Linked DNA regions of Paraglaciecola psychrophila 170. Each later gene encodes a partner of the first gene's protein in a complex. Links are inferred from orthologs where the notes say so. Each region holds a gene or a part of one and is shown in the gene's direction. Other genes may lie near its edges. The genes, in order: secY, secA and secG.

Evidence for each region.
Region 2: the proteins of secY (region 1) and secA are in contact, whole or in part, in a crystal structure (PDB 3DIN), measured with the Thermotoga maritima proteins. The link is inferred for Paraglaciecola psychrophila 170 from one-to-one orthologs. Residues at the interface, in WP_004081795.1 of Thermotoga maritima: Glu108, Gly109, Glu110, Glu111, Ala236, Glu237, Arg238, Arg239, Ile240, Thr241, Ile242, Gln243, Tyr244, Ala245, Arg246, Arg247, Val248, Thr249, Gly250, Arg251, Arg252, Val253, Tyr254, Gly256, Ala257, Ser258, Thr259, Tyr260, Leu261, Pro262; in WP_004082002.1 of Thermotoga maritima: Glu261, Ala262, Arg263, Lys300, Ala301, Arg302, Thr303, Ile304, Ile305, Leu323, Tyr324, Asp325, Pro326, Val329, Ser330, Tyr333, Ile336, Lys340, Phe345, Val349, Glu363, Phe364, Tyr374, Ser375, Gly376, Gly377, Glu393, Ile395, Thr482, Ser483.
Region 3: secY (region 1) and secG share a complex: the UniProt entries of both Escherichia coli proteins name them as parts of the sec protein translocase complex. The link is inferred for Paraglaciecola psychrophila 170 from one-to-one orthologs.

Annotation. Positions count from the first base shown.
Region 1 is NC_020514.1:4,360,755-4,363,761, reverse strand. What follows is about bases 116-2,964. They hold secY (preprotein translocase subunit SecY), read left to right. Parts: upstream 116-804; coding sequence 805-2,124; downstream 2,125-2,964. Other genes in these bases: rpsK (30S ribosomal protein S11), read left to right, coding at 2,759-2,964; rpsM (30S ribosomal protein S13), read left to right, coding at 2,390-2,746; rpmJ (50S ribosomal protein L36), read left to right, coding at 2,149-2,265; rplO (50S ribosomal protein L15), read left to right, coding at 365-799; rpmD (50S ribosomal protein L30), read left to right, coding at 176-361. Also shown: more of rpsE, read left to right, coding at 1-115; more of rpsK, read left to right, coding at 2,965-3,007. UniProt on the Escherichia coli protein: The central subunit of the protein translocation channel SecYEG. Consists of two halves formed by TMs 1-5 and 6-10.
Region 2 is NC_020514.1:860,049-863,491, forward strand. Bases 27-3,311 are described here. They hold secA (preprotein translocase subunit SecA), read left to right. Parts: upstream 27-417; coding sequence 418-3,111; downstream 3,112-3,311. Other genes in these bases: C427_RS03795 (M23 family metallopeptidase), read left to right, coding at 27-271; mutT (8-oxo-dGTP diphosphatase MutT), read left to right, coding at 3,199-3,311. Outside these bases: more of C427_RS03795, read left to right, coding at 1-26; more of mutT, read left to right, coding at 3,312-3,443. UniProt on the Escherichia coli protein: Required for protein export, interacts with the SecYEG preprotein conducting channel.
Region 3 is NC_020514.1:3,319,848-3,322,813, reverse strand. Bases 28-2,835 are described here. They hold secG (preprotein translocase subunit SecG), read left to right. Parts: upstream 28-1,140; coding sequence 1,141-1,530; downstream 1,531-2,835. Other genes in these bases: C427_RS14450 (phosphotransferase family protein), read left to right, coding at 2,410-2,835; tpiA (triose-phosphate isomerase), read left to right, coding at 385-1,131; glmM (phosphoglucosamine mutase), read left to right, coding at 28-274. Outside these bases: more of glmM, read left to right, coding at 1-27; more of C427_RS14450, read left to right, coding at 2,836-2,966. UniProt on the Escherichia coli protein: Subunit of the protein translocation channel SecYEG. Overexpression of some hybrid proteins has been thought to jam the protein secretion apparatus resulting in cell death; while this may be true it also results in FtsH-mediated degradation of SecY.

The DNA of each region.
Region 1 (3,007 bases):
AATGCGTGCAGTCCTTGAAGTTTCGGGTGTACAAAACGTACTTTCAAAATGTTACGGATCTACCAATCCAATTAACGTTGTGCGTGCAACTATCAATGCGTTGACAGAAATGAATTCGCCTGAGTCAGTTGCCGCTAAGCGTGGATTGTCTGTATCGCAGATTTTGGGGTAATTGATCATGACTAAAATGATTAAAGTAAAGCAAACAAAAAGTTCTATTGGTCGTTTACCTAAGCATAAAGCCACGCTTACTGGTTTAGGTCTTCGTCGAATAGGTCATATTCGTGAGCTAGAAGACACCCCTTCTGTCCGTGGCATGATCAACCGTGTATTTTACATGGTTGAAGTAGTGGAGGAGTAAAAGATGCATTTGAATACTCTTGCTCCTGCACCTGGAGCGAAAAATTCTGGTAAACGTGTGGGTCGTGGTATGGGCTCTGGTCTTGGAAAAACTGGTGGCCGTGGTCACAAAGGTCAAAAGTCTCGCTCAGGCGGTTCGGTAAAACCTGGTTTTGAAGGCGGGCAAATGCCAATCCAACGTCGTCTACCTAAGTTCGGTTTTACTTCACGTAAATCTTTGGTTTCTGACCAAGTTACGTTAAGTGAAATCGCCAAGGTAGAGGGTGATGTGGTATCACTTGAAACTTTAAAAGCAGCAGGTCTTGTTAAGAAAGAAATGTTGTTCGTTAAAGTAATGAAAAGTGGTGACATTTCACGCGCCGTTACGATTAGTGGTTTAAAGGTATCAAAAGGCGCTCTTGAGTCAATCAAGGCGGCTGGCGGTAAAGTAGAGGAATAGGCTAGATGGCTAAACCAGGACAGGATTCAAGCGCCAAAGGCGGATTGAGCGAGCTTAAATCAAGATTGTTGTTCGTACTTGGTGCGATCATAGTTTTTAGGTTGGGTTCTTATGTACCTATTCCTGGTATTGACGCTGCGGTGTTAGCTCAATTATTTGAGCAACAGAAAGGCACAATCGTGGAGATGTTTAACATGTTCTCCGGTGGTGCTCTTGAACGCGCGTCAGTTCTAGCCCTAGGCATCATGCCTTATATTACAGCTTCCATTATTATTCAGTTGATGTCACATATGCATCCGCCGATGATGGAGCTTAAAAAGGAAGGTGAAGCTGGACGTCGTAAAATTAGTCAATACACACGTTACTTTACGTTGGTATTGGCGTCTTTCCAAGCAGTTGGAATCGCGACAAATCTACCAAACCTTATACAAGGTCTAGTGATTAATCCCGGCTTCGGTTTTTACTTTACAGCATGGATAAGCTTAGTCACAGGAACTATGTTCCTCATGTGGTTAGGCGAACAAATTACAGAGAGAGGTATCGGTAACGGTATTTCTATTCTGATTTTTGCCGGTATTGTATCAGGTTTGCCGTCAGCATTAGGTAATGTTGCTGAGCAAGCCAGACAAGGTGAATTGAACTTATTGTTCTTAATGTTAGTGGGTGTCATTATAATCGCCGTCACTTACTTTGTTGTATTCGTAGAGCGTGGTCAACGACGTATCGTTGTTAATTATGCTAAACGTCAACAAGGTCGCAAGGTATTCGCTGCACAAAGCACGCATTTACCTTTAAAAGTGAATATGGCAGGTGTAATTCCTCCTATCTTTGCATCAAGTATTATTTTGTTCCCAGGCACAATTGCAAATTGGTTTGGTCAGAATGAGTCACTATCTTGGTTACAAGATGTGGCGCTTCAGTTGTCCCCTGGGCAACCTTTGTATGTGATGTTGTACGCTGCGACGATTATCTTCTTTTGTTTCTTCTATACTGCGTTGGTTTTTAACCCTCGCGAAACGGCAGATAATTTGAAGAAGTCAGGAGCTTTTGTTCCTGGTATACGTCCTGGTGAGCAAACATCTAAATATGTTGATAAAGTGATGACACGCCTTACCTTGGCAGGTGCACTTTACATAACCTTTATATGTTTAGTGCCTGAGTTCATGTTAATTGCCTGGAACGTTCCGTTCTACTTTGGCGGTACATCGCTGCTGATTATGGTAGTGGTAATCATGGATTTCATGGCGCAGGTACAGACCCATTTGATGTCTAATCAATATGAGTCTGTTCTTAAAAAAGCTAATCTTAAAGGCTATGGCCGCTAAGTTAGCGAATTACGGAGTGATGTTATGAAAGTTCGTGCATCCGTGAAGCGGATTTGCCGTAACTGTAAAATCGTTAAGCGCAACGGTGTTGTGCGTGTGATTTGCAGTTCTGACCTAAAGCATAAGCAAAGGCAAGGTTAATCGACTGGGTTGAGGGTCGTCTAGATACACTAGCGCCTCAATCCTTATTTGCAATTTAGTTATTGGGTAAGTATCCTATCGGGCTTTTTAGGCTAATGACTATAAATTATAAGGAGTACTGTTAATGGCCCGTATCGCTGGCATTAACATCCCTGAGCACAAGCATACTGTAATTGCATTATCAGCAATCTACGGTGTCGGCTCCACACGTGCCAAAAGCATTTGTGTAGCAGCTGGTGTTGCAGAGACAACCAAGATTAAAGATCTTGATGAAGAACAGATTGATAAGCTTCGTGAAGAAGTTGCAAAGTTCACGGTCGAGGGTGACCTTCGTCGTGAAGTATCAATGAGTATCAAACGTTTGATGGACTTAGGTTGCTACCGTGGTATTCGCCATCGTCGTAGTCTTCCTCTACGTGGTCAGCGCACTAAAACTAATGCGCGAACCCGTAAAGGTCCTCGCAAAGCAATAAAACGATAAGCGGGGGATATTATGGCTAAAGCACCAACCAAAACGCGTAAGCGCGTAAAACGTCAAGTTGCTGATGGTATGGCTCATATTCATGCCTCTTTCAACAATACAATAGTGACTATTACTGACCGTCAGGGCAATGCTCTGTCATGGGCAACGTCAGGTGGTTCTGGTTTCCGTGGTTCACGTAAATCTACTCCATTTGCTGCTCAAGTAGCTGCTGAACGCGCTGGTACAGCCGCTCAGGATTACGGTTTGAAAAACATAGAA
Region 2 (3,443 bases), 3.5 Mb from region 1 along the record:
TGTGGCTACTGGTGCAGGTATTATTACTTGGTCTGGTTCTCGATATGGGTATGGCGAATTAGTTGAAATCGATCATGGTGATGGTTTAGTTACACGTTACGGGCATAATAAAGTACTTAATGTTAAGATTGGTGACGTAGTAACTAAAGGACAAACTATTGCAGAGATGGGCAACACAGGCCGTTCTACTGGTGCACATGTTCATTATGAGGTCATACGCAAAGGGAAACAACAGGATCCGTTGCCTTACGTATATCGCAAAAGCTCCTAATAATTTGCAGGGGTTAACAACATATTAACGACAATCGGCTCTTATATGCCGATTGTTTTATTTTTAGTACCGGGTTTGTTCATAAATCGTTTGTTATTTGTGCACAATTAAAATTATTAATCATTTAGATTGGAAGCTGTAAATCGATGTTTTCTAGTATTTTCACCAAAATGTTTGGAAGTCGTAACGACCGAACAATAAAAAAGTTGAGCAAGTCCGTTGACCTTATTAATCAGCTAGAAACTGAATACGAAGCCTTAACTGATGAACAGCTTAAAGACAAAACTAGCGAATTCAGAGAACGTTTAACCAAAGAACAGACCACAGAAGATATTATGGTCGAAGCCTTTGCAGTAGTGCGTGAAGCTAGTAAACGAGTGTATGGAATGCGTCATTTCGATGTGCAAATGCTAGGTGGCCAAGTATTACACCAAGGTGAAATTGCCGAAATGCGCACCGGTGAAGGTAAAACCTTAACCTCAACCTTGCCTTCATACCTCAATGCTATTTCAGGCAAAGGTGTGCATGTTATAACCGTTAATGACTACTTAGCCAGCCGAGATGCAGATTGGAGTAGGTCGTTATTTGACTTTTTGGGTTTAACTGTAGGCTGTAATATTCCAGGCTTGAATCATGAGCAGAAAAGAGATGCTTATGCAGCCGACATTACCTACGGTACCAATAACGAGTTTGGTTTCGATTATTTGCGGGACAACATGGCGTTTAGCCCAGGTGATCGTGTTCAAAAGAGTCTTCATTTTGCTGTGATTGATGAAGTTGACTCAATTCTGATCGATGAAGCGCGTACTCCTCTTATCATCTCTGGCCAGGCCGAAGATAGCTCGGAACTGTATCGTAAAATCAATGTGATTATTCCAGAGCTCGTCAAGCAAGAAAAAGAAGATGAAGAAGGTGAAACAGGCGACGGTCACTACACTATTGATGAAAAAGGTAAACAAATCCACTTGACTGAAAATGGTCAGATATTTGTAGAGCAAGTGCTCCAGCGTGAAGGCATTTTACCTGAAGATGAGTCTTTGTTTGCGGCTGCTAATATTTCTTTATTACACCACGTAAATGCTGCGTTACGGGCGCACAAACTCTTCTCTAAAGATGTTGATTACATAGTCAAAGACAACGATATTGTCATTGTTGATGAGCACACTGGACGTACAATGGAAGGACGTCGTTGGTCAGAAGGTTTGCACCAAGCAGTCGAAGCCAAAGAAGGCGTCAACATTCAAAATGAAAATCAAACTTTAGCTTCTATCACGTTTCAGAATTATTTTCGTTTATACGATAAATTGTCTGGTATGACAGGTACAGCTGATACTGAAGCGTTCGAATTTCAGAGTATTTACGGTCTAGATACGGTTGTAATTCCAACCAACCAACCTATGGTTCGAATTGATAAAGCGGATTTGATTTTTTTAACCGCTGAAGAAAAATATGAAGCGATTGTTGAAGATATCCAAGACTGTGTAAAACGCGGTCAACCTGCTTTGGTAGGTACGGTATCGATAGAAAATTCAGAATTAATTTCAGGTATTCTAAAAAAAGAAAAAATCGCACACAAAGTGTTGAACGCTAAATTCCACGAGCAAGAAGCCGATATTATTGCCCAGGCTGGTAAACCCGGGTCTATTACGATTGCTACTAACATGGCTGGTCGAGGCACTGATATCGTTTTAGGTGGTAACTGGCAGGCTGAGATCGATAAAATTCATGATCCTAAGCCAAGTAAAGTTGAAAAAATCAAAGAAGATTGGAAGATTGCACATGACGCGGTCTTAGCATCTGGTGGCTTGCATATTATTGGTACCGAGCGCCATGAATCACGTAGAATAGATAACCAATTACGTGGTCGTTCAGGTCGTCAAGGTGATGCCGGTTCTTCACGTTTTTATTTATCCTTAGATGACGCGTTGATGCGTATATTTGCCTCTGAAAAAATGGGCAATATGATGAAACGCTTAGGCATGGAACGAGGCGAAGCCATAGAGCATCCTTGGGTGACTCGAGCTATAGAAAATGCACAACGCAAAGTTGAAGGTCGTAACTTCGACAGTCGTAAACAACTACTCGAATATGACGATGTTGCTAATGATCAACGCAAAGTTATCTATGAACAACGAAATGAACTATTAGATGAAGGCGAGATTAGCGGTACCATCGAAGCGATTCGTGACGACGTCGTTAAAGGCATACTTGATCAATATATTCCGCCGCAATCGTTAGAAGAAATGTGGGATGTTGCAGGATTAGAAGAACGTTTTAAAGCTGAATTTTTAACTGACATGCCGGTACAGAAATGGCTCGATGAAGATGACAAGTTATATGAAGAAAAACTTCGTGAGCGGGTCTTAGAAGAAGTATCTGCAGCATACAAAAGAAAAGAAGAAGTAGTAGGGCCGGAAGTAATAAGACAATTTGAAAAAGCCGTAATGCTACAAAATTTAGATAGCCATTGGAAAGAACATTTGGCTGCTATGGACCACCTACGTCAAGGGATTCACTTGCGTGGTTATGCACAGAAAAATCCTAAACAAGAATACAAACGTGAATCTTTTGAGCTGTTTTCAGAGATGTTAGAAGCGTTAAAAGTTGAAGTCGTGACTATCTTGAGCAAAGTACAAGTCAAAGCCCAAGAAGATGTTGAAGCCGTAGATGAACAAAGACGTCAAGCAGATAATGCGCCTAAAAACTTCGAGCATCAATCAGCGAGCGAGCCAGAAAAGCCAAGCGCTGCATTACGCCAAGGTCCTAAGGTAGGTCGAAATGATGCTTGTCCTTGCGGTTCTGGCAAAAAATATAAGCAGTGCCATGGTAAATTAAGTTAACCTAAGATTTAAAATCCATTAAAAGTCGGGCTTATGTCCGACTTTTTTATTTCTAAGGATTAGTTTTATTAAATAAAGAGCAACAGTATGAAAATAGTCGAAGTGGCAGTAGGCGTGATCAAATGCGACAACAAGATCTACATTAGCAAACGCGCTAATGAATTACACCAAGGCGGTAAGTGGGAGTTCCCTGGGGGTAAACGTGAAGCCAATGAAAGCATTGAAGACGCGCTAGTCAGAGAGTTATCAGAAGAAATTGGTATACAGGTGACCGCACAAAGCCCATTTATGCTGATAGAGCACGATTATGGTGATAAGAAGGTACGTTTAGA
Region 3 (2,966 bases), 1.0 Mb from region 1 along the record:
CATGACCTTGAATGAATTGAGTCGTGGTATGATTAAATATCCTCAGACGCTGATTAATGTGAGGTTTTGTGAGGGCACTAAACCACTAGAAGAAAAAAGTGTCAAACAAGCGGTGATAGAGGCAGAGAAAAACTTGCGCGATAGAGGCCGGGTATTGTTACGTAAAAGTGGAACTGAACCTCTTGTTAGAGTGATGGTAGAAGCGAATGATGCGCAGGATTCCAGTACTTGGGCTGAACATATTGCTGATGCTGTGCGTAAAATAAGCGATTAGTAAGGTTTACAGAGTATTAATAGGTTCAGGCACTTGTATATTGTCACTGGGTTAGTTAACATCTCGCGCGCTTTTTTATTGGTGTTACATGTGGGATGACGGAGCATAACGTGGAATCAAATAGTCGAAGACAGTTAGTCGCTGGTAATTGGAAGATGAATGGCGATAAAGCTCTGGTTGATAAAGTGCAGAAGCAATTTGCTGCGGCCACTCTTAATAATATGGATGTGGTGATCTGTCCCCCCTTTCCATACTTGGGGCTTTTTGATGGTAAAGTGAAATTAGGTTCTCAAAATATTAGCCAATTTGAATCTGGCGCGCACACAGGTGAAGTGTCTGTTGCCATGCTTAAAGAGTTCAATTGCCAATATGTTATTGTTGGGCATTCGGAACGTCGTGCGGACAATAACGAATCTAGCAGCTTAGTTGCGTTAAAAGTTGAACAGGTATTAAATGCCTATTTAACCCCTATTTTATGTGTTGGCGAACCTGAAGATGTGCGAGACGATGGCACATTGTTCGATTACATCGCTGCGCAGTTAGACACAGTGCTGCTTAAAGTTGGCATAAGCCAATTCGCTGATATCGTTTTAGCTTATGAACCTATATGGGCAATCGGTACTGGTAAAACTGCAAGTCCGGCGCAAGCGCAAGAAGTGCATGCATTTATTCGCGGGCATCTAGCAAAACAAGATAACAACATTGCGGCCAATATAGTTATTTTATATGGCGGCAGTGTTAAAGGTAACAATGCCCAAGAGCTATTTTCTCAGGCAGATGTAGATGGCGGTTTGATTGGCGGTGCCAGTCTAAATCCAGAAGATTTTTTAAGTATTTGCCAAGCGGCAAATCAGTAGAGGCAGCACATGGTTTTTTACGAAGTATTAGTTATTGTTTATTTGATTGTAGCGGTTATGTTGATAGGTTTCGTACTGATTCAACAAGGTAAGGGCGCCGGTATGGGCGCATCTTTTGGAAGTGGCGGTTCGAACACTGTGTTCGGTTCAACAGGATCGGGTAACTTTTTAACTAGAACAACAGCCGTTCTTGCAACATTGTTTTTTGTTATTAGTCTAATATTGGGTAATCAGACAGCAGATAAAGAAAAAGCAGTCGACGAATGGCAAAACCTAGAAGTTCCCATGGCTGAACAAGCTGTTGATTCTGATATTCCAGTTTCTGAACCCTCTATGTCAGCTGCTCCAGGTTCTGATGTACCAGTAACAGAAGCACCTAAAGAAGACGTACCAAACTAGTTTTAAAAATGCGGATGTGGTGGAATTGGTAGACACGCAGCCTTGAGGGGGCTGTGACTTAGGTCGTGAGAGTTCGAGTCTCTCCATCCGCACCAATTATGAAAAAAGGTCTTGGGTTATACCAAGACCTTTTTTTTTGTGCTTTTTTAAACCTGCGATTTAATTATTTATAGCTAGTCGCTACCAGCTATAAGATAAAGAGCACGTTTCGCGCCATCGTCCGATAGTTTTTATAAAGACAAAAAGCATGTGTTGGCGCTTACTGCTTTCCCGCGCGGTGTTCGCATGGCTTTTTTCACACAGCATTCATGCTGTACGACTTACTTTTTGCCTTTAGCAGCAAAAAGTAAGCAAAAATGCTGTTCGCCAAACTATGTTCTTAATCCAATTATTTCTGATATTTAGCAGGTCGTCACAATGTGCTTCCGGCACTCTGCGACTCAATTTGCATCCCTGCAAATTGACCTACTAAATATCAGAAATAATTGGCAAACATAAATACGAGGGTAGAGCAAAAGCATCGAACTCGCCGTTTTTAACAATCATAATAATTATGGCTGTTCGTAATTTGCTGCTTTTTTTGAATTCTGAATTATCTGAAATCAGTTGATTAATAGACGATAAATCGCCTATCTTGGTCCCTCAAGGATATAAAAGAGATGTCAATATGGAAAATATGAGGCATCATCTATTTTTATTATTATGAAAAATGACGTTTGGTTTTTACTTATACTCTGACCACATTTGTACCAGAGGACAAAGCTGAGACCGTAATTCTGGCTCTAGAGGCACTTTCGTAGTAAAGCTAACCTAGCTCCAAGATTTACCGCAAGGTATGGCCGCGCATAGACATGTGCCTAGACACATTTGGATACAGTCATGGTTGACGATGAAAAAGCTCAGAATTTATTCACCGGAACAAAAGATGTTGTCGATACGCTTAAATTTGATGAAGCAAAGCTCATCACATGGATGGAAGCCAATGTTGAGGGCTATGAGGGCCCATTAACGGTTCGTCAATTCAAAGGCGGGCAGTCGAACCCAACTTATCAACTGATTACGCCGAACAAGCAATATGTGATGCGGCGCAAGCCACCGGGAAAATTGTTGCCATCTGCGCACGCGGTGGATCGTGAGTTTCGGGTGATATCAGCGCTGTATCCTTTAGGTTTCCCTGTTGCGAAGCCATATGGCTTGTGCGAAGACACTGACGTCATCGGAACGATATTCTATGTCATGAACATGGTAGAAGGCCGCATCTTTTGGGATGGCACACTGCCGGGAATGGAACCGTCTGAGCGCCATGCGATTTACCAAGCCAAGGTCAAAACGTTTGCCGATCTGCACAATGTTGATTGGCGTGCTGCCGGGCTGGAAGGGTTTGGCAAGGAGAGCGATTACATTGCGCGCCAGATATATCGGTGGACGAAACAATA